4 regions of the Mesorhizobium cantuariense genome follow, and region 4 is predicted to be linked to each of the others. Evidence: predicted binding sites of a transcription regulator. Region 4 holds the regulator's gene; each other region holds the start of a gene.
What was found. The regulator LexA, encoded in region 4, represses DNA repair genes until DNA is damaged. The targets are predictions, from matches to a motif close to TGTTCNNNNTGTGTTCNG.

Region 1 (5,940 bases), 1.2 Mb from region 4:
TTTGGCGTGCGCTACCGGCATCTGTCGCTTGCCGCCCTCGGCGAGAATTACCATGTCGGCGTGGCGATCGAGGAACTGCCGCCGGGCAAGCAGACCTCACCGGCGCACTACCACATTTTCGAGGAAGAGCATGTCTTCATCCTCGAGGGGATGCTTACCGCGCATGTCGGCGACGCCGCCTACGCCATGAAGGCCGGCGACTACATCTGCTTTCCCGCTGGTGCCGCGGCGGGGCATTGCCTCATCAACACCAGCGACGCGCCGTGCCGCTATGTCATCGTCGGCGAGCGCAACCCGAATGACGTGGTCGTCTATACCGCCTCCAACAAGGTGCTGGTGCGCGCCCTGGGCAGCCGCGCGATCTTCGACCTCTCGGCAACCCGAACTTACTGGGACGGCGAGAACACCGGCCTTGCCGCCGGCGATCCGTTGCCGTCGGATGTGTCGGCCGGTGTCACCAAACCCCCAGCCGTGCCGATCCCGCCTATTGCCAGCGATGCCGTCGAATGGAAGGTCGAGGGCGAAGGCCCGCGGTTCGGCGGCCGGTCTAGGCATCTGACCCATGCCGCCTTGGGACGATCCGACTATCATGTCGGCATGCTGATCGAGGCGCCGGCCCCCGGCATGCGCCTGGCGCCCAGGCACTACCACATGCTCGAAGAGGAGCACGCGCTGATCCTGGAAGGGCAGGTGACGCTGCTGCTTGGCGAGGAGCGCCACGAGATGAAGGCCGGCGATTATGTCTGCTTTCCCGCCGGCCTGGCGGTCGGGCATTCCTTCCTCAACAGCGGTACGGAACCGTGCCGCTATCTGATGATCGGCGAGAAAAATCCCAACGAGGTCTGCGTCTATCCCGATTCCAACAAGATGGCGGTCGACGCCTTGCGCCGGCGCGACGGCATTTTCGATATGGCAGGGGTGAGGCGGTACTGGGATGGCGAGGCATAGAACTGGCGTTTCGCTATCCAATAGCCACGCTCTGAACGCAGGAAACCGTTCGGAGATGGCCGTTATTGCTACTGTACCTGGGTGCTGGGTGACGCTAGTCTGGTCCGGGCACTCCAACCGGGGAGTTGGCGGGGAATGCTCCTACCATTCTTGCGACGGCCTTCACCCTATCACCGTCGCCGCCTTGGCAGGCTGAGATGGGTGGCCTTGTTTGCGCCGTTCATTCTGTTGTCGGGCTATATCATCTATGGCTTCGTCGGCATTCGGTTTGATACGTCTCTCTCGGTGCTGAGGCACCTTGCCGCGTTCCCGAACTGCACTGCCGCCCGTGCCGTTGGCCTCGCCTCTGCGCGCAGGGGCGAACCTGGCTATTGGCCGACTCACGATGCCGACCATGATGGCAAAGCCTGCGAGCCCTGGCACGGGGCAAGCTCCAGTGGTGTCCGGGTCCATCGTTACTCGCATACCGGCCCATAGCCTTGCCCTGGCCTCACAGCTCCTTCTCCGCGAGTTCCCTGAATTTGTCGGGAACCAAGCGTGCCGCCTCCAGCGCCACCGTGCCATAGCCGACCGCCTGTTTGCCGAAGCGCTCGCGGATCCTGTCGATGGCGCGGTCGGCGCCGAAGCGTGCCAGGCCTTTCCTGGTGCCGGGCCGGCGTTTCTCGTCGGCGAGGCCGAGCGGCAGTTCGAGCTGTAGCTCGAAGCTTTCCTCGAGATGCGACACCGAGATCGCCAAGAGCGAGATCGTTTTCTCCTGGCGGTGGTCGGCAAGCACGCCGCGCACCAGATCGCCGGCGATCTCGGCCAGCATCATGGTCGCCGAGATCGGCTGGTCAAGCGTGATCGAGCGCGTGACGGCGGTGAGATCGGCAAAGCGCACGCGCACCGTCACCGTGCGGCCGGGCCGCGCCTTGGCGCGCAGCCGGCTGGCGACGCGGTCGGCCAGATGAAGCAGGGTGGGCGCGATGACGTCAGCCACGGCAGGCTTGCGGCCAAGCGCCGATTGCGCGCCGGCCGAATGCGCCCGACGCTTCGCCTCCAGTTTTCGCGGGTCGCGGTTCCACGACAGTGCCGACAGCTTTTCGCCGGCGGCGGGACCGAGCAGCCGCGTCAGCGCGCCGCTATGGGTCCTGGCCAGTTGGCCGATGGTCTCGACGCCGATCTCCGCCAGCCTCGCCCTGGTCGCCGGGCCGACGCCCCACATCAGCCCGACCGGCAAATCATGCAGGAAAGCGAGCTCGCTGCCGGGGTCGACCACCACCAGCCCATCGGGTTTGGCCACCTGCGAGGCGATCTTGGCCAGATGCTTGGTGCGCGCCACGCCGATCGAGATCGGCAGGCCGAGCTCGGCCCGCACGCGGCGTCGGATGGTCGTCGCGATCTCTTGCGGCGAGCCGAACAGATGCGTGCAGCCGGCGACGTCGGCAAAGGCCTCGTCGATGGAGATGCGCTCGACCAGCGGGGTAAAATCGTCGAGCACCTTGATCGCCGCGTCGCCAAGTCGCTGGTAGTGGCTGAAATTGCCGCCGACGAAGATCAGCTGCGGGCACAGCTCGCGCGCCGTGCGCCCCGGCATGCCGCCGCGCACGCCAAAGGCGCGCGCCTCGTAGGAGGCGGCGAGCACCACGCCGCCGCCGACCGCAATCGGCTTGCCGCGCAGCGACGGGTCGAGCAACTGCTCGACCGAGGCGTAGAAGGCGTCGAGATCGGCATGCAGGATGGTGGCTGTCGTTTCCATCCCGACCGCACATCCGCAGTTGCTGATAGATGTGAACGAATAGAGAACAAAGGCAGATCATTGTCAAGATGGAGTCGGATTGTGCAATGCTTGGGTGACGCGATCACGCCCGGTTCGAATGCGTCACCCAAAATCGCGGCGACAGCGCTGCCCCTCACCTGCCTGCCGGCATCCTCTCCCCTCAAGGGCATATGCGCTAAGATAGGTGTTGCAGTGGGGAATCGGTTGTGATTCTACGCTGCGATGACTCACGAATCGCTTGTAGATGACGGCTGGGCCGAGACGATTGAGCTCCTCGGCGGTGAAGAGTTGATTGCAGGGAGTGCCCGCGAGACGAAGGCGTTTCTGCGGCCGCGGGGCGTCAGGTCGGCTACTGATCTGTTGCGCCTGACACTGGCTTACTGCCTTGGCAAGGTGGGCATGCGGGGCGTCGTGGCCTGGGCGGCGGCAAGCGGGATCGCCGACATCTCGGACGTGGCGTTGCTCGGCCGGCTGCGCAATGCAGGGCCGTGGCTGCAGCAGTTGATCGGGCACCTTTTGAAGCGCGAGGAGGAAGGCTTGCCTAAGGGCCGGCTGATCCGCATCCTCGATGCGACATCGGTTGCCAAGGCGGGTGTGCATGAGAAGAAGAACAATGGCCTTTGGCGTATGCACTGCGCCTTCGATCTTGAGCGCGAGCAGTTCGATTTCCTCGAGATCACCGACCAGAGCGAGGCCGAGCTGATCGACCGCGTGCCGGTGGTGCCGGGCGAGATCCGCATCGGCGACCGCGCCTATCTGCAGGCCGAGCGGATCGCAAAGGTCATGGCGCAAGACGGCGACGTTGTCGTGCGCGCGCCGTGGAAGAATGTGCGATGGCTCGACGCCAACGGCAAGGCGTTCGATCTCATCGGCCACCTGAAGAGCTGCCGGGAGGAGGTCATCGAAACGCCTGTCTGGCTGGGCCTCAAGAAGGGCGAGCCCCTGAAGATGCGCCTGATCGCCTTGCGCAAATCCGAGGCTGCGACACAAGAAGCGCGGCGCAAAATCAACAAGGAAGCCAAGGCCAAGGGCAAGCAGGTTCAACCGGAGACGCTGATTGCCGCCGGCTTTGTCATCCTTGTGACCTCGCTTGACCAGGAGGAGTTTCCCTCCGGCACAGTTCTCAAGCTCTATCGCATGCGCTGGCGCATCGAGCTCGCCTTCAAGCGTCTGAAGAGCCTGATCGGACTGCGCGCGCCTCCAGCCAAAGACCCAAGGATCGCAAAGCCTTGGATTCTTGCCCACTTCCTCATCGCGCTTGTGACCGAACCCCTTTCGCAGGAGTTGGGTGTCTCTCCCCCTTGAGCGACGGGCGCCCGCTGCTGTGGCGCGCCACCCGCCAGATCGTCGCCTCTCTGATCGCAGCGATCTTTGCTCAACCTCCCTTGGCAGCCCTGCGCCAAAATCTCCATGCCTTGCGACATCGATGGCGTGAGCCACCACGAAAGCGCAAATTTCAGTCCATGCCGAAGCTATCTTAGCGCATATGCCGTAAACGGGGCGAGGGACACTGTCATCGATGGTTTCGCCAATTGGCAGCGTGGCAGAAAAGGGATCGGCGTTGCGGTCGGCTTCTTTCTCCCCGTTTACGGGGAGAAATGCCCGGCAGGGCAATGAGGGGCGGCGGCGCCTTCGCAAAAGAAAGCGGTGCTGCTCTCGGAACCGCCACCGCCTAGACAATATGCTCCCTCCGCAGCGCTGCCTTCATCCGTTCCAGCGCCGCTTCTCCCCCGGCCGCCAGTTCGTCGGCGACCCGGGCCAGGTTGTCGTCGGCCTTGCGGTGCCTGCTGCCCCAGGCGCCGAGCGTCGCCAGCACCGGCAACAGGTCGATGCCGGCCTCGGTCAGCCGGTAGACCGTCCTCAGCCCGTGTGTCGGGTCGTCGCTTCTGGTGAGGATGCCTTCGTCCTGCAGCGTCTGCAGCCGCTCGGCCAGCGTGCGCGACGAGATGCCTTCGTCGGATTGCAGGAATTGGCGAAAATGCCTTTTCCCGGCGAAGACCAGGTCGCGGATGATGAGCAGCGTCCAGCGGTCGCCGACGAGTTCGAGCGACAGGTTGATCGGGCAGCCGGATTTTTCGCGCGTCGACATCTATGCTTCCATTTTTAAATCACTTTACTATTGATACCATTTTCATCCTGTGTCAATGGTTCCAAATGTAAACTGTTTTGCGCGACCATGAGAAGAATGACGATGAGAAAGCTGATCCTTCAGATGCAGATGTCGGTCGACGGGTTTGTCGGCGCCAATGAGGACCATCCCTGGCAGCTCTGGGAATGGGGCGACGACAGCGCCTGGGACGACGAGCTGAAGCAGGACTTCAATACTGTCTTCGCCGGCATCGACACCATTCTGCTCAGCCGCAAGATGGCGCAGGAGGGCTATCTCACCCATTGGGGCAATGCGGCGAAGAAATTTCCGCGCGATCCGTTCTATGCCTTTGCGCAACGCGTCGTCGACGCCCAGAAGGTGGTGCTGAGCGACAGGCTCAAGCAATCGGCCTGGGAGCCGGCTTGGGAGCGCACGAAGGTGGCCAGTGGCGACCTGCCGCGCGAAGTCAATGCGCTAAAGGCCGGCGAGGGCGGCGACATGGCGGTGTTCGGCGGCGCCGGATTCGCCTCGGCGCTGATCGCGGCCGGGCTGGTCGACGAGTTCCAGTTGTTCATCAACCCGGCCGTGCTGGGTGCCGGCCGCCGGATTTTTGATCATGGCGGGTTTCAAACCCTGCGGCTGCTCGGCTCGAAGGCCTATGCCTGCGGCATGGTGGTCAACCGCTACGCGCCGGTGGGGTGAGGCGCCTCATCACACTCACTTCGCATCATGAAAAATGATGCCGACCGTGTGGCGCATGCCTGAGCGCAAGCGGCTGACGCCGTGGCGCAGATTGACGCGGTAATTGCCTTTGGTTCCCTGCACCGGCGGGTTGTGGACGGCGAAGATAACGGCATCGCCCTGGCGCAGCGGCACCACTTCGACCCGGCTCTGCATGCGCGGCCGCTGTTCGGTCAGCGCGAACTCGCCGCCGGTGAAATCCTCGCCCGGCTCGGAGAGCAGGATCGCCACCTGCAGCGGGAAGGCGAGGTCGCCATAGAGGTCCTGGTGCAGGCAGTTGAAGTCGCCAGGCACATATTGCAGCAACAGCGGGGTCGGCCGCGTCTGGCCGGCGGCATGGCACTGTTCGAGAAACGCGGCATGCGTCGCGGGGTAGCGCATGGCCTGCCCCATGCGCTCGTTC
Region 2 (5,940 bases), 4.2 Mb from region 4:
GAAATGTGCGAGCGCAATGTCTCCGAGACCGCGCGCCGGCTCAACATGCATCGCCGCACCTTGCAGCGGATACTAGCCAAGCGCGCGCCGCGCTAAGGCGCGGTTTGCGCATCTTTGCGGAATGACGCCGGCCGGCAGGCGGCATGACGGAGGCGACATGCAGGATTTGAAGCAGCGGCCGGTTTCCGTCTTCCGCGAATTTCTCGAGAGTGAAGCGGCCGGCGGCATCATCCTGATGGCGGCGGCGGCACTGGCGCTGATCGTCGCCAATTCGCCACTGGCCGAAACCTATTTCTCCGCGCTCCACGCCTATCTCGGCCCGCTCAGCGTGTCGCATTGGGTCAATGACGGTCTGATGGCGGTGTTCTTCCTGCTCGTCGGGCTGGAGATCAAGCGCGAGATGCTGGACGGCCAGCTTTCCACCTGGCCACGCAGGGTCCTGCCCGGCATCGCCGCCGCCGGCGGCATGCTGATTCCGGCACTCGTCTATGTCGCCATCAACAGCAACAACGCGGCGGCACTCTCCGGCTGGGCGATCCCGACCGCCACCGACATCGCTTTCGCGCTGGGCGTGCTGTCGCTGCTCGGCAGCCGGGTGCCGGCTTCGCTGAAGGTGTTCCTCACGGCGCTTGCCATCATCGATGACCTTGGCGCCGTCATCATCATCGCCATCTTCTACACCAGCGGCCTTTCGCTCGCCTATCTGGGTGCTGCCTTCGCCGTCATTGCCGCGCTTGTCGTGCTCAACCGCATGCGGGTGATGACGCTGGTGCCTTATCTCGTGCTGGGCGTCATCCTGTGGGTGCTGGTGCTGAAATCGGGCGTCCATGCGACGCTTGCCGGCGTGGCGCTGGCGCTGACCATCCCGCTCGAACGCTCCGCCGGGATCGGCCACGACCTCGACCATTCGCCGCTGCATCGGCTCGAGCACGGCCTGCACAAGATGGTGGCCTTTGTCGTCATCCCGATCTTTGGCTTTGCCAATGCCGGGGTCTCGCTCGCCGGCCTGAGCCTTGGTGCGCTGATCGAACCGCTGACGCTCGGTGTCGCCGCCGGCCTCGTGATCGGCAAGCTGGTCGGCGTGTTCGGCGCTTCAGCGCTTGCCATCCGGCTCGGCTTCGCCGACCTGCCGGCTCATGCCGGCTGGTCGCACATGATCGGCATATCGCTGCTGTGCGGCATCGGCTTCACCATGAGCCTGTTCATCGGCCTGCTCGCCTTCGCCAGCGACGTGGCGCTGCAGGACGCGGTCAAGGTCGGCATCCTCGCCGGCTCCTTCATCGCCGCCATCCTCGGCGCCGCCGTGCTTTTGATGGCGCCGGCGGTTGGTTCGGTGGACGAGAGCGAAGAATAGGGCTGCCCGGCGGCTCTTGGTTCAGCGAAGGCGGCTACTCGCTCTCGCCCTCGAGCGCCGGCACCGACACGCCGGCAAGTTCCGCCGCCAGCAGCCGTGAAGCGCCGGCCCGCGCGATCCGCAGCATCAGCGCCTTGCGGGTTGCCGCCGCCATGCGGTGTTCGGGCGCATCGCGCAGGATCTCGGCGCCGTAGCCGTCGGAGAGGATGAAGCCGCATTCTTCCGGGAAGATCTCCGAGGGCACACCAGGGTGGGTGGCGAAGAAGAAGCGGTCGGAGTGTAGCCGGTAGTCGGGCCATTTGCGGTCGACCCTGAAGTCCTCGATCGAGGATTTGATCTCGACGATCCAGATGTCGCCTTGCCGGGTCAGCGCGACCAGATCGGCCCGGCGGCCTGTGGCCAGCGACAGTTCGGGCAGCACGTGGGCGCCCATCGCCATCAACAGTCGCTGCACGCCACGCCGCACCAGCATGGCGCGTTCGGACTGGCGACCGTCGATGAGCGGGTTGATCGAGATAGGCGAAATGATTGGCATGGCGGCACCATGCCAGATTTTGTTCACGGTTTGAACCCTTTTATTGTGGGCGATTGTCCATTTGACAAACCCACATCCGAGGCGGAACATATGTAGAACAAGATTCGGTGGAACAACCCCTTAGCGCGCATCTGTGCCGGGCCGAATCGATGTAGACTGCGCGGCATGGTTCAGCATCGGAAAGCAAATATGCCCAATCGGACGGTTGAAGCGGAAATCAGCAGGCTCGAAGAGTTCACTAAAGACGGCGAGACTTCTATGAACGATAGGTTGCTCATTTACGGCACAGCCGATGGAGTCCGGATCGACATCCGCTATTCGGGTGAAAGCATATGGATGACACAGACGCAAATTGCTGAGTTGTTCGGTATCGATGTGACGGGCGTGTCTCGGCACATTACCAACATCATCGAAACTGGCGAATTGCCGGAAGAAGGAAACTTGCAAAAAATGCAAGTTTCCCCAAAAACCAAACCCTCCACCCTCTACAGCTTGGATTTCGTGATCTCTATCGGCTATCGCGTGAATTCCAAGGAAGCCACGATGTTTCGCATGTGGGCGAACGAGCGCCTGAAAGAGTTTTTGGTAAAGGGCTTTGCCATTGACATTGACCGCCTAAAGAACCCCAGCGAGCGCGACCATCTCAAGGAACTGAAAGAGACGATCCGGGATATACGGTCGTCTGAGGCCAACGTGTATCGCGAGGTGCGCAGCATTTGCGCTATGTGCCAGGATTATGATCCGCAATCGGAGGTCTGGCGCAATTTCTATGCCGGGATGCAGAACAAGCTTCTTTGGGCGGTAACCAGCCGAACTGGTCCAGAGCTCATCATTGAGAGAGCCGACGCAAATGCCGAGGATATGGGCTTGTCGAGTTGGCCGAACGAAAACATTCGCAAGCAGGATGTTACCATCGCAAACAACTATCTGGCGGGAACGGAGATACGAGAAAAGAACCGGCTTACGACCATGCTCCTCGATTTCTTCGAAGATCAAGTAGACATAGGCAAGCTCGTCACCATGGCCCAAGCCGAAACAAAGATGAACGAGTTCATCAAATTCAATGGGCGCCCGCTACTGACCCATCTTGGCAGCGTGAAGCGCGAAAAAGCGGACGGCCATGCTGAAAAGCAGTTTGAGAAGTACAAGCTGAAGAGAACAGCACTTAGGCAGGCCAGCTAGTCGGTTGGCTCTTCCGCTTCTCGTCCTTCGGTAGTGGTGCCTTCGCCATCTTCTTAAGCGCTGCATTCAACGGCTCTTCGGAGTCGACGGTTTCAATCTCGCGCGCCAGATCGAGGAACTTGTCTACTTGACTCTTTGTGGGCTTCCCTGATTCCGTTTTATTCATGGGGCTTGAATTTTCTCAAATACATGAACTTCTTGCCGGTAGGATTGACCCTATCGAGGTAGGCAAATTGCCGGAGCCGGTGGCCCACTTTTATTTGTGCCTCGCTGCCCATTGTCTACCTGTCGAACTACTCACTCAAGCACGTAATGGAGGAATGTCCGGACGTTACATTCATCGATCTGCTTTGCATCCCAGGCGCGAAGAACCACTACCGCTGCCAGAAGTCACGGTGCACGGAGAGAAGCTCGGCCTCGATTTCGGGGAAGGGGCCGTGAACCTCGATCTTCTTCTGCCCGGAGCCGAGCACAATGCGCGAAGGCAGGCTCATCGTCGGGTTTTCGGGATGGTCGCCGGTCAGCGCGAGAAGCTTGGTCTCCTCGAAGCCGTAGACCAGCCGGCCGATATTCGCCCAGTAGAGCGTTCCGGTGCACATCGCGCAGGGCTCGCCGGTTGAGACCAGCGTGCAGGTCCAGAGAAACTCCGGCGAATAGGCGGCCGCCGCGCGCCTCGCAAGTTCGGTTTCGGCGTGATGCACGGTGTCGATATTGGCTTGGCGCATGAGGATCGCGTCGTCGGGGCCGATCAGCACCGCACCGAACGGATGATGGCCATGCACAACAGCCCCGCGAGCGACCGCATCGGCGGCGCGAAGGTGGGCGAGCATCTGGTCGCGGGTCATGCGGTGTCTCCGGCCATTGGGGTCACCGGGTGATCGGGACCAGCGGCAGTATTCATCATTTATCCGCAAAATCGCATTTCGAGCCGCCGACCCTACGCTCATATCAGCGCTTGGCAATATACGGCACGAGCCAATTGCTGGCGGCCTTGCCGGCGATTATCCGGTTGGCGGGATTCGCCTCGCAGCCACGTCGATTTGGATAGCGTGACCATAAATTAGCTAGAGCGAATATAAGCAAAAAATGCTATTTTGGAGCAGCCGGAGCTCCCCCACTACACCCCGCTCCGGTCAGGCCCGGCGGCAGCCACCCAAAGGCAAGGCTACCGGGCCGCTCCCTTCCATCTATATTCAGGACGCGAAGTAGGACCAAAGTCTGGTTTCACCAACGCAAAGGTCTGACAGTTCCGGAAATGTCCATCGGACGTTCCGTTACTTTAGTAAATCGAAATATAAGTTTCGCCGAACCGCCCGCCGGGTAGCGCCCATCCAAAAGGGCCGACGCGGCTGCCGGCGAAACAACATTGCCGAGGTGGCGTCTGCCATCCACGGCCGATTTGAGGGTGCCGCCCGCCAAACCTGGCGCTTCGCGACAGGCGGACAACGCACCTTGGCGGGTTGGTCAAACCGTACACAGTTGGCTGGGCAACCAACCCCTGGCTCGCTCGTTGACCCAATGCTGGGTTGATCCCCTGGCACTCCAGAACCTGCCCGCTGCCCGACGGTGGCGGGCACTCTTGGTTGGAAGTCTAGCCGCTGTTGGAAGTCTGGCCAGCAGCGACAGCGAGGGCCCGGCGGATGCCGGAACCTTCGCGTTCTGCTGGCTCTCGTCAGAAGCGGATCCAGAAAGATCTGCGGAAACATCTGCGGCGCCAGTAACCATGGCGCCAATAGCGGCGGCAAACCCTTCTCCACCCGCGACGGCGTCTCCTGCGATACCAATGCACGGGCTCGACGCCATCTTGGGGACCATGCTGGTCGAGGATATCGTCCGACGGCTTGTCGAGTTCATCGAGAATGCCGGGCCCAGTATTCGGGACGCCGGCCAACGCGGTGGCAGGACGCGCAATAGCGACCACGGTCGCAGCCCCTGCCAGTCCAAGCATTCTAGTCAGAAACAATCGCCGATCCATGCCAACCTCCATCGTTGATCATTGAGACCAGGAAGACATAGAGCGGCGGATTGACGCGCCTAGATGCCGAAGAAAATTGTGTCAGTCGAACTGCGTGCTGGCGGTGACGGGCTTTTTTAGCTTTAGCGCTTGCTTGACAATTCGCGCGCCCAAATGCACCAATTCTGCTGGGCAATCAGGGGATATCTCATGAAGAAGACTTATGAACGACCGGCGTTGGTAAAGCGCGAAAAGCTCACGACGGTCACGGCGGTCGTGTGTGTTTCAAGCTGCCCGACTTGACCGAGGGCCCGGGCCTCGACAGAGGTCTTGTGATCGCCCCGTCGGGGCGTTGCATCCTTTGACAAATCAGCTGCTGCGGACGGCTCCGCCGTCTCGACAGGCTTGCGGTCCGCGACCGGCGTCTTGCTATGATCTCGCTGAAGCGGTCGTGTCGGCGAACATGGCAGCGCCTGCCATGTCGTCGAGGATCGGACAGTCCGGCCTTTCGTCGCCGTGGCAGGCATGGATCAGTTTCTGCAGGGTCGAGCGCATCGACTGCAGCTCACGCACCTTCTCCTCGATCGCCGTGACATGGGCGGCGGCGATCTCGCGCACGTCGTGGCTGGCGCGGCCGCGGTCCTGGTAGAGCGCCATCAGCTGACGGCAATCGTCGATGGAAAAGCCGAGATTGCGCGCGCGGCGCAGAAAGGCCAGCCGGTGGATGTCGTCTCCTGAATAGTCGCGGTAGCCGTTGGCGGCGCGCGCTGGGGCGATCAGGCCGATCTCCTCATAGTAGCGGATAGTCTTGGCCGGCAGGCCGGAGCGGTGGGCGGCGTCACCGACATTCATGACCGATTCTCCTCGATTTCCAGGAGCCCGCGGGGATGGCCCCTTGAATTTGCTTCACAATCC
Region 3 (5,940 bases), 810 kb from region 4:
TTCCCTGCCTCGCAGTTGCGCTCATTCCGACCAAGAAGGAACGACACCTATGACCTTCTCCACCCCGATCCTCGCAACGGCTTTCGTGCTCGCCGCAGCCGCGCTGCAGGCACTGCGATCGGCCGCTTCCACCACGCGGTCGATGGTCAAGGTGCGCAGCAACCAGCGCCAGTCTGCAAACGCGAAAAACCAGGGTTGAGGTGCGGCGTCCGGCCTGGACATGGCGCAAATCCAGAAGGCCGGTGCGATGTTGGTCCAGCAGGCCGAAGCGGCTGCCCGCCCCGACTTGACCAACCATGTGCTTGGTTCGGCTGCCCAGCCTGAAGAGCCGTCTGGGCATTGGAAGCACTGACTCGGGCGGAACGACGTTCCGCCCTGTATCACCGACTAGAGTTACCTACTTCGGCAGCGCGTAGGCCATCACATAATCCCCTGGCTTGGTGCCGACCGAGCCGTGGCCGCCGGCGACGATGACCAAGAACTGGCGGCCATCGGCGACCGTGTAGGTCATCGGCGTCGATTGCCCGCCGGCCGGCAGCCGCGCCTGCCACAGCTGCTTGCCTGATGTCAGGTCATAGGCGCGCAGATAATCATCGACCGCCGCACCCAGGAAGGCGACGCCGCCGGCGGTGATCATCGGCCCGCCAATGCCGGGCACGCCGACCTTCAGCGGCAACGGCAGCGGCGTCATGTCGTAGACGGTGCCGTTGCGATGCTTGTAGGCGATCTTGCCGGTCCTGAGATCGGCGCCGGCGACATAGCCCCAGGGCGGCGCCTGGCAAGGAATGCCGAGCGGCGACAGGAATGGCCCCATCACCACCGCATAGGGTGCGCCCTCGTTGCGGTTCAGCCCCTGCTCGCTGCCGCGCCCCTCGTCCGGCGGCGGCACCTGGTCGCGCGGAATGAGCTGCGACTTGAAGGCCAGATAGGTCGGCATGCCGAACATCACCTGCCGGACCGGGTCGACAGCGACGCCACCCCAGTTGAAGGTGCCGAAATTGCCGGGATAGATCAGCGAGCCTTGGACGGAAGGCGGCGTATAGCGACCCTCATAGCGCAGGCCCTGGAATTCGATCCGGCAAGCCAATTGGTCGAACATGGTGAGGCCCCACATGTCGGCCCCGGTGAGCGGCTTCGGCATGAAGGTGAGATCGGAGACCGGCTGCGTCGGCGACGTGTGGTCGCCTTCGATCGCGCCGCCGGGCGCCGGCACTTCGTTGACCGCGATCACCGGCTCGCCGGTGCGCCGGTCGAGCACATAGAGGTCGCCCTGCTTGGTCGGCCCGACCAGTGCCGGGACGACCGTGCCGTCTGGTTTGGTGATGTCGATCAGGCTCGGCTGCGCCGGCACGTCCATGTCCCAGAGGTCATGGTGCACGGTCTGCCGCACCCAGCGGAATTGCCCGGTGTTGAGGTCGAGCGCGGTGATCGACGACGAGAATTTCTCGACATTGGCGCTGCGCCCGGCGCCGAGTTGGTCCGGCGTCTGGTTGCCGAGCGGCACATAGAGCAGGCCAAGCTTCTCGTCGGCGCTCGGCGTCGACCACATGTTGGGCGAGTTGGCGGTATAGGTCTGGCCCGCCGCCAGCGGCGTCGTCTGGTCCGGATTGCCGGAATCCCAGTTCCACAGCAGCGCGCCGGTGGCGGCGTCGTAGGCGCGGATGACGCCGGATGGCTCCTGCGTCGAATAATTGTCGTTGACCGCGCCGCCGAGGATGATCTTGCCGCCTGAGATCAGCGGTGCCGAGGTCGAGTAATAATAGCCCGACTTCGGATAGGGCATGTTGGTCAGAAGGTTCAGCGTGCCGCCCTCCGCGAAAGCCGGACAGACCTGCCCGTTGGCGGCATCGAGCGCGATCAGCCGCGCGTCCGAGGTCGGCAGGTAGACCCGCGTCGCGCAGGGCTGGCCGGCGGCGATTGCCGCATCGGCATAATAGGCCACGCCGCGGCAGGTCTGGTGCTGACGGTCCTTGTCGAGCTTGACCTTGGGATCGAAGCGCCATTTCTCCTTGCCGCTCGCCGCGTCGATGGCGATGGCGAAATTGTGCGGCGTGCAGATGTAGAGCGTGTCGCCGATCTTGAGCGGCGTCACCTGATAGGTGGTTTCGCCGATGTCGTCCGGTCCCTTCACGTCGCCGGTGCGGTAGGTCCAGACCGGCTGCAGCTTGGCGACATTGTCCGGCGTGATCTGGTCGAGCGGCGAATAGCGCTGGCCGAACTGCGTACGTCCGTAGTAGTGCCACTCGCCGGCAGGCACATCATTGCCGAGATTGGCGTTGGCGACCACCTTGTCGGTGCCGAGTTCGCCGGCGATGTCCTTCGGGTCCGATGTCATCGAATAACCGGCGACGGCCAGCGATGCCAGCACGGCAAGGATGAGCGGCGCGCGCGCGTCAGGGCCGGCAAGACCCCGCCGCGCCCATGGCGTCAGCAGCCACAGCGCCACCAGCACGATGATGCCGCCGCGGGGCCCAAGTTCCCACCAGTCGAAGCCGGTTTCCCAGACGGCCCAGGCCAGCGTGCCGAGCACGATCGCCGCGTAGAGCCACAGCGCGGTCGATCTGCGCCGGTAGAGCATCCAGGCGGCGATCAGGAAGGCGAGACCGGATATGACGTAGTACCAGCTGCCGCCCAGCATCGCGAGGCGGATACCGCCGCCGCCAAGCGCCAGACCGATGAGCAAAAGGATGAGGGAGGTGATGGTGACAGCCAAGATGATACTCCTTCGACTGTTGCGCTTCGTGGCGCGGCCATGGGCAACCCGGCGTTACCGTCCTGCCCTGACACAACTTTCTCCTGCCTGCCGCGCCTGTCAAGCGCGACTACACGCCGAGGTAGCAATCCACCTTGCCTGTGTCGGGGTTTTCCAGCAGTCTCCGTTGGAACATCTCTCCTCGGGAGCAAGCAAAATGACGTCGTTGGTTCCACCGCTGACGCGATTGGTGCGCCGTGATGACGGAGGAGGCGCCATTGCTCTCGGTTATCGCAAGGCCTGAACGGCGATATCAGGCACTTTACCGGAACAAAACGTAGACACTTCTGGTCTTTCGCTCCCGAATCACTACATTCGGGGCGATGTCCGGCTTTTCCGAAGACATGCCCTTTTTCGATGAACCCAATGCGCGGCCCACGGCCCCGTCGGGCATTGCCGCGCGCGCCATGGCCGCCCGCAGCGGTCAAAACAATGCGCCCGACTATCTGAAGGGGCTGAACCCGGAACAGCGGCTGGCGGTGGAAACCACCGAAGGTCCGGTTCTGGTGCTGGCCGGCGCCGGCACCGGCAAGACCCGCGTGCTCACCACCCGCATCGCTCACATCCTCGCCACCGGCAAGGCATTCCCGTCGCAGATCCTGGCGGTGACCTTCACCAACAAAGCCGCGCGCGAGATGAAGATCCGCATCGGCGTCCTGATCGGCGAAGGCAATGTCGAGGGCATGCCGTGGCTCGGCACCTTCCACTCGATCGGCGTCAAGCTGCTGCGCCGCCATGCCGAACTTGCCGGCTTGAGATCCGACTTCACCATCCTCGACACCGACGACGTCGTGCGGCTGATCAAGCAGCTGATCCAGGCCGAGGGGCTCGACGACAAGCGCTGGCCGGCCAAGCAGTTCGCCCAGATGATCGACGGCTGGAAGAACAAGGGCCAAGGCCCGGCCGAAATCGCCGAGGGCGATGCGCGCGCCTTCGCCAACGGCAAGGGCCGTGAACTCTACAAGGCCTATCAGGCCCGGTTGCAGACGCTGAACGCCTGCGATTTCGGCGACCTTCTGTGCCACCCGATCCGCATCTTCCGCGCCAATCCGGACGTGCTGAAGGAATACCACAAGCGCTTCAAATACATCCTTGTCGACGAGTATCAGGACACCAACACCGCCCAGTACATGTGGCTGCGGCTCCTGGCGCAGCGGCCGCAATCCTCCCCCCTTGAGGGGGAGGTGCCCGCGAAGCGGGCGGAGGGGGTCGGCGCAGAAGGCACCTCCAGAACGTCGAGCACTGCCGCGCGGACCCCACCCGACCGGGCTGCGCCCGGCCACCCTCCCCTCAAGGGGGAGGGATATCAGCGCACCGCCACCGTCAACATCTGCTGCGTCGGCGACGACGATCAGTCGATCTATGGCTGGCGCGGCGCCGAGATCGACAACATCCTGCGCTTCGACAAGGATTTTCCGGGCGCCACCATCATTCGGCTGGAGCGCAACTACCGCTCCACCGCGCACATCCTTGGCGCCGCCTCCCACCTCATCGCCCACAATGAGGGCCGCTTCGGCAAGACGCTGTTCACCGACCGCGACGAGCCGGAGGACGGCAAGGTGCATGTCCACGCCGCCTGGGATTCCGAGGAGGAAGCCCGCGCCGTCGGCGAAACCATCGAGACCTATCAGCGGCAGAAGCACAATCTCAACGACATGGCGATCCTGGTCCGCGCCTCCTTTCAAATGCGCGAGTTCGAGGACCGCTTCGTCACGCTCGGCCTCAACTACCGCGTCATCGGCGGCCCGCGCTTCTACGAGCGCATGGAGATCCGCGATGCGCTCGCCTTCTTCCGCGTCGTCGCGCAAGGCGCCGACGACCTCGCCTTCGAACGCATCGTCAATGTGCCGAAGCGCGGCCTGGGTGAAGCCACCATCCGCCAGATCCACGACACGGCGCGCGCGTTGCGCATCCCGATGCTGGAAGCCGCCGCCAAGCTGGCCGAAAGCGACGAGCTGAAGCCGAAGCCGCGCGCCGCGCTGCGCGAAGTGGCGGCCAATTTCGAGCGCTGGCAGAAGGCGCTGGAAACCACGCCGCACACCGAACTCGCCGAGACCATTCTCGAAGAGAGCGGCTACACCGACATGTGGAAGAACGACCGCTCGGTCGAAGCCCCCGGCCGGCTGGAAAACCTGAAAGAGCTGATCCGCTCCATGGAGGAGTACGAATCGCTGCGCTCCTTCCTCGAGCATGTCGCACTCGTCATGGACGCCGAGCAGAATGCCGGGCTCGACGCCGTCAGCATCATGACGCTGCATTCGGCCAAGGGCCTCGAATTCGAGACCGTCTTCCTGCCCGGCTGGGAGGAAGGCCTGTTTCCGCATCAGCGTGCGCTCGATGAAGGCGGCCGCTCCGGGCTGGAGGAAGAGCGCCGGCTGGCCTATGTCGGCCTGACCCGCGCCAAGAAGAACCTGCATCTGTGGTTCGTCTCCAACCGCCGCATCCACGGCCTGTGGCAGTCGACCATCCCCTCGCGCTTCCTCGACGAACTGCCGGAAGCCCATGTCGAGGTCGCCGAAAGCGGCAACTCCTATGGCGGCTACGGCAATTCCTATGGCGGCGGTTCTTTTGCCTCCGGTCGTGGCGGCCAGGGCGCAGGAAGACAGAACCCCTATGGCGCCTCGCGCTTCGACAATGTCGGCGCCGACACCGAAAAATCCGGCGCCTTCTCCAACACCTATGCCACACCGGGCTGGCAGCGCGCGCAGGCCAACCGCACCGAGGCGACCGACCGCAACTGGGGCTCGCGTTCCGGCCATCAGGTCGAGCGCATCGGTTATGGCGAGACGGATAGCGGCTACGGCGCCGGCCGCACCTCGGTCAAGAGCCGCACCATCGACGGCGAACTGGTCGCCAAATCTGTCGCCGACAAGCCGTCGCCCTTCAGCGTCGGCGACCGCGTCTTCCACCAGAAATTCGGCAACGGCAACATCTCGGCAATAGAAGGCAACAAGCTGACCATCGACTTCGACAAGGCCGGCCAGAAACGCGTGCTGGACGGGTTTGTCGCGGCGGTGTGACGCCCACTTGCCCCGTTGTCCTACAAGCGACCGCCTTGTGTACGCGTCTACTTTGACGATACCCTACCTTCGTCATCCACGGGCGAAGCAGGAGCGCAGCTCCGTCGCGGAGACCCGAGGATCCATGCCGCGACCTTCGCCCAGGAATGCAGCGGAGCAGAATTCTGC
Region 4 (5,940 bases):
TGCCCATGCGCACGAGATCCTCGGCCACTTCGCGGTGGCGCGGCGCACGCTCGAACTGCGACACCGGCTCGCCGTCCCAGCTAAGGCCAAGCCAGGAAAGCCCCTCGAGGATGGCTGCGGTGGCAGCATCTGTCGAACGCTCCCTGTCGGTGTCCTCGATGCGCAGCAGCATCGTGCCGCCGGTATGCTTTGCATACAGCCAGTTGAACAGCGCCGTGCGCGCGCCGCCTATGTGCAGATAGCCGGTGGGCGAGGGGGCAAAACGGGTGACGACCTTGTCGGACATGGAACTCTCAAAAACCATCTGAAGCGGGGTGCGGTTGCGCGGACTTTCGCGCGCCCGGCGTTCATGTAGCATAGGGTGTCGAGGGCGCAAGGGGCAGACCCGATGGCTGAACGAGGCCGGGGTTCGGATCGGGGCGAGGACGCTGTCATTGGCGTCAGCGAGCGCTCCCTGTTTGCGACGCCGCTGCCGGCTTCATTGCTGCCGCCATCGCCCCTCGTGCCGGATTCGGGCAAGGCGCCGTTACACGCGGATGTCTCGGCCCCTGTTCCAGTTGCCGAAACCGGCAGGATCGCGCGCCTGCACCGGCAGATCGGCCTGGTATCGCTGCCTCGCCTGCGCCGCAGCGTGGCGGCGGCGGCGAGCCTGGAACTCGACCGCGGCGTGGCCTTCCTGCTGGTTCCTGTCTGCCTGGCGAGCGGAGCGATCGGCTATTTTTCGCTGACGGCAGAGCCCGACTTTGCGAAACCGGTCGCGTTCGTCGCCCTCGCGGCGCTCTGTGCGCTGGTCTCGCGTTCCTGGCCGAAAACCCATCTGTGCTTCATGGCCGCGCTTTTGTGCGCGCTCGGGCTGCTCGCCGCAAAGGTCGAGACGTGGCGCGCGGGCACGCAGATGCTGGGCTCGGAAATCTCGACGCAAGTCACCGGCCGCGTCGTCTCGCTCGACCGGATGGAGAGCGGTCGTATCCGGCTGACCATCGACGTGACGTCGACCGCTCGGCCGAAATTGCGCTATGCGCCGAAGCGGGTGCGGCTTTCGGCACGCAAGATCCCGGACGGCATGACCGCCGGCTCCCTCATCACCGGCTACGTCAAGCTGTTGCCGCCGACCGGGCCGGTGCGGCCGGACAGCTACGACTTCTCCTTCGACAGCTATTTCGCCGGCATCGGCGGCAGCGGGTTCTTTCTCGGCAATCCAAAACTTGCCGTCACCGATGACGACGACATGCCGCTGTCGGCCCACCTTTCCTCAAGGATAGAAAAAGCCCGTGAAGGCATTGCCGACCACATCAGGGGCAGCGTCGGCGGCGCCGAAGGCGAGATCGCCGCGGCGCTGATCGTCGGCGTGCGCGCCGGCATTCCCGATGAAATCAATGAAACGATGCGGCGTACCGGCATCTACCACATCATCTCCATTTCCGGACTGCACATGGCGCTGGTCGCCGGCACCATCATGGGGTTGCTGCGCGGTGCCTTCGCCTTGTTTCCGGACTTTTCCGCGCGTCGTCCGGTCAAGAAATATGCCGCCGCAGTGGCATTGTTCTCGATCGCCGCCTATCTCATCATCTCCGGCGTCGTCGTTGCCGCCGAGCGCAGCTTCATCATGCTGGCGGTGATGCTGATTGCCGTGCTGTTCGATCGGGCAGCACTCACCATGCGCAATCTGGCGATTTCGGCGATCGCCGTCATTATGGTGTCGCCGCACGAGGTGGTCGGCCCGAGTTTCCAGATGTCGTTCGCCGCGACCGCAGCACTTGTCGGTGCCTATGCCGGCTGGTCGGATCATCGCGCGGGGAAAACGAGACCGCCGCCGCCAAAGCGATCCTTGCCAAGTTTCCTGACACGAAAGTTCATGCTGGCGGCGGGCGGCCTTGCCGTGACCTCCATCATCGCCGGCAGCGCCACAGCGCTGTTTGCCATCTGGCATTTTCAGCGTGTGTCGCCGCTCAGCCTGTTCGCCAATCTGGCAGTCATGCCGATCGTGACAGTGGTCATGTTTCTAGGCGTTGCCAGCGCGCTGCTGATGCCGTTCGGATTGGACTGGCCAGCCCTCTACCTGATGGGCAAGGGCCTGACGGTGATGATCGCCATATCGGGTTGGATATCCGAGCGTTCGCCTGTCGATGGGGTTGGGCTGATTTCGCAGCAGTCTGTCCTGCTGGTGACCATTGCCCTGGTCATCGCGACGATGGCGACGACATGGCTGCGGCTCGCAGCCCTTCCCTTCGCGCTTGCCGGCCTGCTGACCGTCTCGGATACGCGCGCGCCGGATGTGCTGATCTCGGAGGACGCACGGCTGGTTGCGTTGCCGATTGGTGGCGGCGAACTCGCGGTCAGCCGGGCAAGGCCGAACGAATTCACCGTCGACAACTGGAAACGTGCGCTGACATCCGAAACCGTTGTCGTGCCGGAGGTGTTTGACAAGGGCGACGGACAATTCGAGATCGCGGATGCCACAGAACTGCCGCCGGGATCGCCGTTCTATTGCACTTCAGGCGTTTGTCTGGCCAAGCATCCGTCCGGTGCCATCATTGCTTATGTCGAAGACCGCAAGGACACTTGGAAAGCCTGCGGCTTCGCCGAGTTGATCGTTATCAATGACGCCACCGCCTATGACGCCTGTCACAACCCGCTGGTTCTCGTCATCACCAAGCGGCAACTGGCTCGCAAAGGCAGTGCGGCCGTCTTCTTCGATCGCCAATCGGCAACCACACCGGCGACGGCCAGCTTCGCGGTGGATAGGCCATATCGACCCTGGCACGCGCAGCGCAAATTCTCACGCGAGGCGAGGGGACTGCCGCCCTTCAAGAGGCCCGAGAAGCCAGTGGTCAGCCCGCAACTGCCTCAGTAGCGGCGGATCAGGCCGACGAGCTTGCCCTGCACCTTAACCCTGTCCGGTCCGAAAATACGCGTTTCATAGGCCGGGTTGGCGGCTTCAAGGGCAATCGAGGCACCCTTGCGGCGGAACCGCTTCAGCGTCGCTTCCTCTTCATCCACCAGCGCCACGATGATTTCGCCGGGGCTCGCCGTATCGGCGTTGCGGATGATGACGGTGTCGCCGTCGAAGATGCCGGCGTCGATCATCGAGTCGCCCTTGACCTCCAGGGCATAGTGCTCGCCGCCCATGATCATGTCCGGCGGCACCGAGATCGAATGTGTCTGATGCTGGATGGCATCGATCGGCACACCGGCGGCGATGCGGCCCATCACGGGGATCGACACGGCGGAGACCACGTCGTCGTCATTGCCGGCCGAAGGCATCCGCGAAGACGCCGGCTTGATCTGCCGGCCAAGGCCGCCTTGACCAAGACTGCCCTGGATGACGCTGGGAGAGAACTTTCTTGCCGCGTTGAGGCCGGGCGCAATCGAGTCCGGCAGCCGCAACACTTCCAGCGCGCGTGCCCGATTGGGCAGCCGGCGAATGAAGCCGCGTTCCTCCAGCGCCGTGATCAGCCGATGAATCCCGGATTTGGAGGCAAGGTCGAGCGCCTCCTTCATCTCGTCGAAGGATGGCGGAATGCCGCTTTCCTTCAGGCGTTCATGGATGAACATCAGCAGTTCGTGTTGCTTGCGCGTCAGCATAGCGGCCCCCAGGGTACCTGAAACCAGAATCAGAAAACAAACCCAGAACAAACACTATCTGTTCCAGTTGTGTTCTGCAACTGTTTAAAGTTTAATGAATTTATTAAGGGGGTCGAAATTATTCGGCGGTTGCCAGCGGGCCGCCATCACGATTGCGCGCCGCCATAATGCGCTTGCCGGCATTGAAATTATTATGGTTAATGGGCTGTGGCCCATCCTCGGCCCTAGGGTTGGCATCAGCCGCCGGTGGACCCGCGACCGGGGGCATTTTCAGCTTTCCGGGCGTTCGTTTACCGTGAACGAAACGAAGCCAAAATGCCAACCTTGGTTAGCTATTGCAGCCAGCGCGGCACCCGGCGGGGAACGCATTTGTGAGCTGGAAATTCGTCCCTCGGACATCCGACCAGGAGGTGAGGCCGGCGACAACGGATCGTCGAGACGGCTGCGTCAGGTAACGGCCTCCTTGACGGCGAAACGCTGATCCTGCCATGCACCCGTGCGCAGAATGTCTTCCAGCGCCTCAACCGCCAGCCACACATCCCTGTAGCCGACATAGAGCGGCGTAAAGCCGAAACGGATGGTCGACGGCGCGCGGAAGTCACCGATCACCCCGCGCTCGATCAGCGCCCGCATGATTTGATAGCCATGATCGTGAAGGAACGACACCTGGCTGCCGCGTTTGGTCGCGTCGCGAGTGCTTTCCAGCGTGAGACCATAGGCGCCGCACTTTGCTTCGACGAGTTGGATGAACAGTTCGGTCAGCGCGACGCTCTTTTTTCGCAAGGCCGCCATGTCGACGTCGTTCCAGATGGCAAGCGCACCTTTGAGCGCCCGCATCGACAGGACCGGCTGCGTGCCGCACAGAAAGCGGCGGATGCCGGTGCCGGCCACATACCCCCGTTCGAAGGCAAAGGGCCGCGCATGGCCCCACCAGCCGCTGAGTGGCTGGCTGATCTCGCCGTGGTGACGCTGCGCGGCATAGATGAAGGCAGGCGCACCCGGACCGCCGTTAAGATACTTGTAGGTGCAGCCGATGGCGAAATCGGCATCTGCTTGGTCGAGTTCGACCGGCAGAGCGCCGGCGGTGTGGCAGAGATCCCAGACGATCAGCGCTCCGGCCGCATGAGCCTTGCGCGTCAGCGCCGCCATGTCGCGCAGTTCACCCGATTTGTAGTTGACGTGGTTGACCAGCACCACCGCGACGCTTTCGTCGATCAGCTCTTCGATGGTTGGCGCGTCGACGCCCGCGAGGCGCAGCAGGACGCCGTCTCGGGTCGAGGCCACGCCTTCGGCGATGTACAGGTCAGTGGGAAAACTGTCACCCTCGGCGACGATGGCCAACCGGCCTGGCCGCATCTCCAGCGCAGCATGCAACACCTTGTAGATGTTGGTCGACGTCGTATCGCAGACGACGGTCTGGCCGGCCGCGGCTCCAATCAGGCGTCCGAGTTGATCGCCGAGTTCGATCGGCATCTCGAACCATCCGGCCGTATTCCAGGCCCGGATGAGATCCTGGGCCCATTCCTGGGTCGCCGCCTGCTGCAGCTCGCCGAAAACGGCATGCGACGCTGCCCCAAGTGAATTGCCGTCGAGATAGATCACCCCGTCCGGCAGAATGAAACGATCGCGCATGGCCCGCAGCGGATCCGTCGCATCCATCGCTTCGATTGCAGCGAGATCAGGAATTCCACTCATGGTCAGTCCTCGGTTGTTCGCGAAGGGTTTCCCGCCACAGCGCGTCCCTGTTTTCATTTGACGCTGTCAGAGCCGGGTGCGGACGGTCCACAGCTCCGGGAACAGCACGACCTCGAGCATCTTCTTCAGATACGAAGCACCCGACGTGCCGCCGGTGCCGCGTTTCAGGCCGATGATGCGCTCGACCGTGGTGACGTGGTTGAAGCGCCAGCGGCGGAAATAGTCCTCGAAGTCGACCAGCTTCTCAGCCAGTTCGTAGAACATCCAGTAGCGCTGCGGATCGCGGTAGATGGTCTGCCAGGCGACCAGGACCTCTTCATTCTCGGTTCGCGTCTCCCGCCAGTCCGTGCGCCTGGCATCGGCGCCGATGTCGAACCCATTGCGCGCCAAAAGCAGCAGTGCTTCGTCGTAGAGCGATGGCTCGGCCAGGATCGCCTCCAGCTTTCCGCTGAGCTCCGGCCGGTGCTTGTGCGGCCCAAGCATGGCCAGGTTGCGATTGCCGGCCATGAATTCGATGGCGCGATACTGCCAGGACTGGAACCCCGAGGATTGGCCGAGCGCGTCGCGGAACTCGGTGTATTCGCTGGGCGTCATCGTCCGCAGCACATCCCAGGCATTGTTCAGCTGCTCGAAGATGCGGGCGACGCGCGACAGCATCTT

Region 1: a site for LexA is predicted at 2,718-2,735, ahead of dinB (DNA polymerase IV). Genes of this name have one in related genera too.
Region 2: a site for LexA is predicted at 1,972-1,989, ahead of rhuM (RhuM family protein). Genes of this name have one in related genera too.
Region 3: a site for LexA is predicted at 3,019-3,036, ahead of ACFOJ9_RS20000 (ATP-dependent helicase). Genes of this name have one in related genera too.

What each region holds. Positions count from the first base shown of each region.
Region 1 is NZ_JBHRVD010000001.1:4,473,049-4,478,988, reverse strand. It holds gene ACFOJ9_RS21760 (cupin domain-containing protein) at 1-948, shown strand, start outside; gene ACFOJ9_RS21755 (excalibur calcium-binding domain-containing protein) at 1,084-1,425, shown strand; gene dinB (DNA polymerase IV) at 1,439-2,686, opposite strand; gene ACFOJ9_RS21745 (transposase) at 2,930-4,012, shown strand; gene ACFOJ9_RS21740 (winged helix-turn-helix transcriptional regulator) at 4,380-4,796, opposite strand; gene ACFOJ9_RS21735 (dihydrofolate reductase family protein) at 4,899-5,498, shown strand; gene ACFOJ9_RS21730 (2OG-Fe(II) oxygenase) at 5,514-5,940, opposite strand, start outside.
Region 2 is NZ_JBHRVD010000001.1:7,524,494-7,530,433, forward strand. It holds gene ACFOJ9_RS36710 (ActR/PrrA/RegA family redox response regulator transcription factor) at 1-96, shown strand, start outside; gene nhaA (Na+/H+ antiporter NhaA) at 158-1,354, shown strand; gene ACFOJ9_RS36720 (MmcB family DNA repair protein) at 1,389-1,889, opposite strand; gene rhuM (RhuM family protein) at 2,079-3,071, shown strand; gene ACFOJ9_RS36730 (nucleoside deaminase) at 3,446-3,916, opposite strand; gene cueR (Cu(I)-responsive transcriptional regulator) at 5,455-5,877, opposite strand.
Region 3 is NZ_JBHRVD010000001.1:4,117,024-4,122,963, forward strand. It holds gene ACFOJ9_RS19990 (hypothetical protein) at 50-199, shown strand; gene ACFOJ9_RS19995 (glucose/quinate/shikimate family membrane-bound PQQ-dependent dehydrogenase) at 398-2,713, opposite strand; gene ACFOJ9_RS20000 (ATP-dependent helicase) at 3,076-5,772, shown strand.
Region 4 is NZ_JBHRVD010000001.1:3,308,365-3,314,304, reverse strand. It holds gene gltX (glutamate--tRNA ligase) at 1-286, opposite strand, end outside; gene ACFOJ9_RS15915 (ComEC/Rec2 family competence protein) at 389-2,854, shown strand; gene lexA (transcriptional repressor LexA) at 2,848-3,585, opposite strand; gene kynU (kynureninase) at 4,033-5,280, opposite strand; gene kynA (tryptophan 2,3-dioxygenase) at 5,347-5,940, opposite strand, start outside.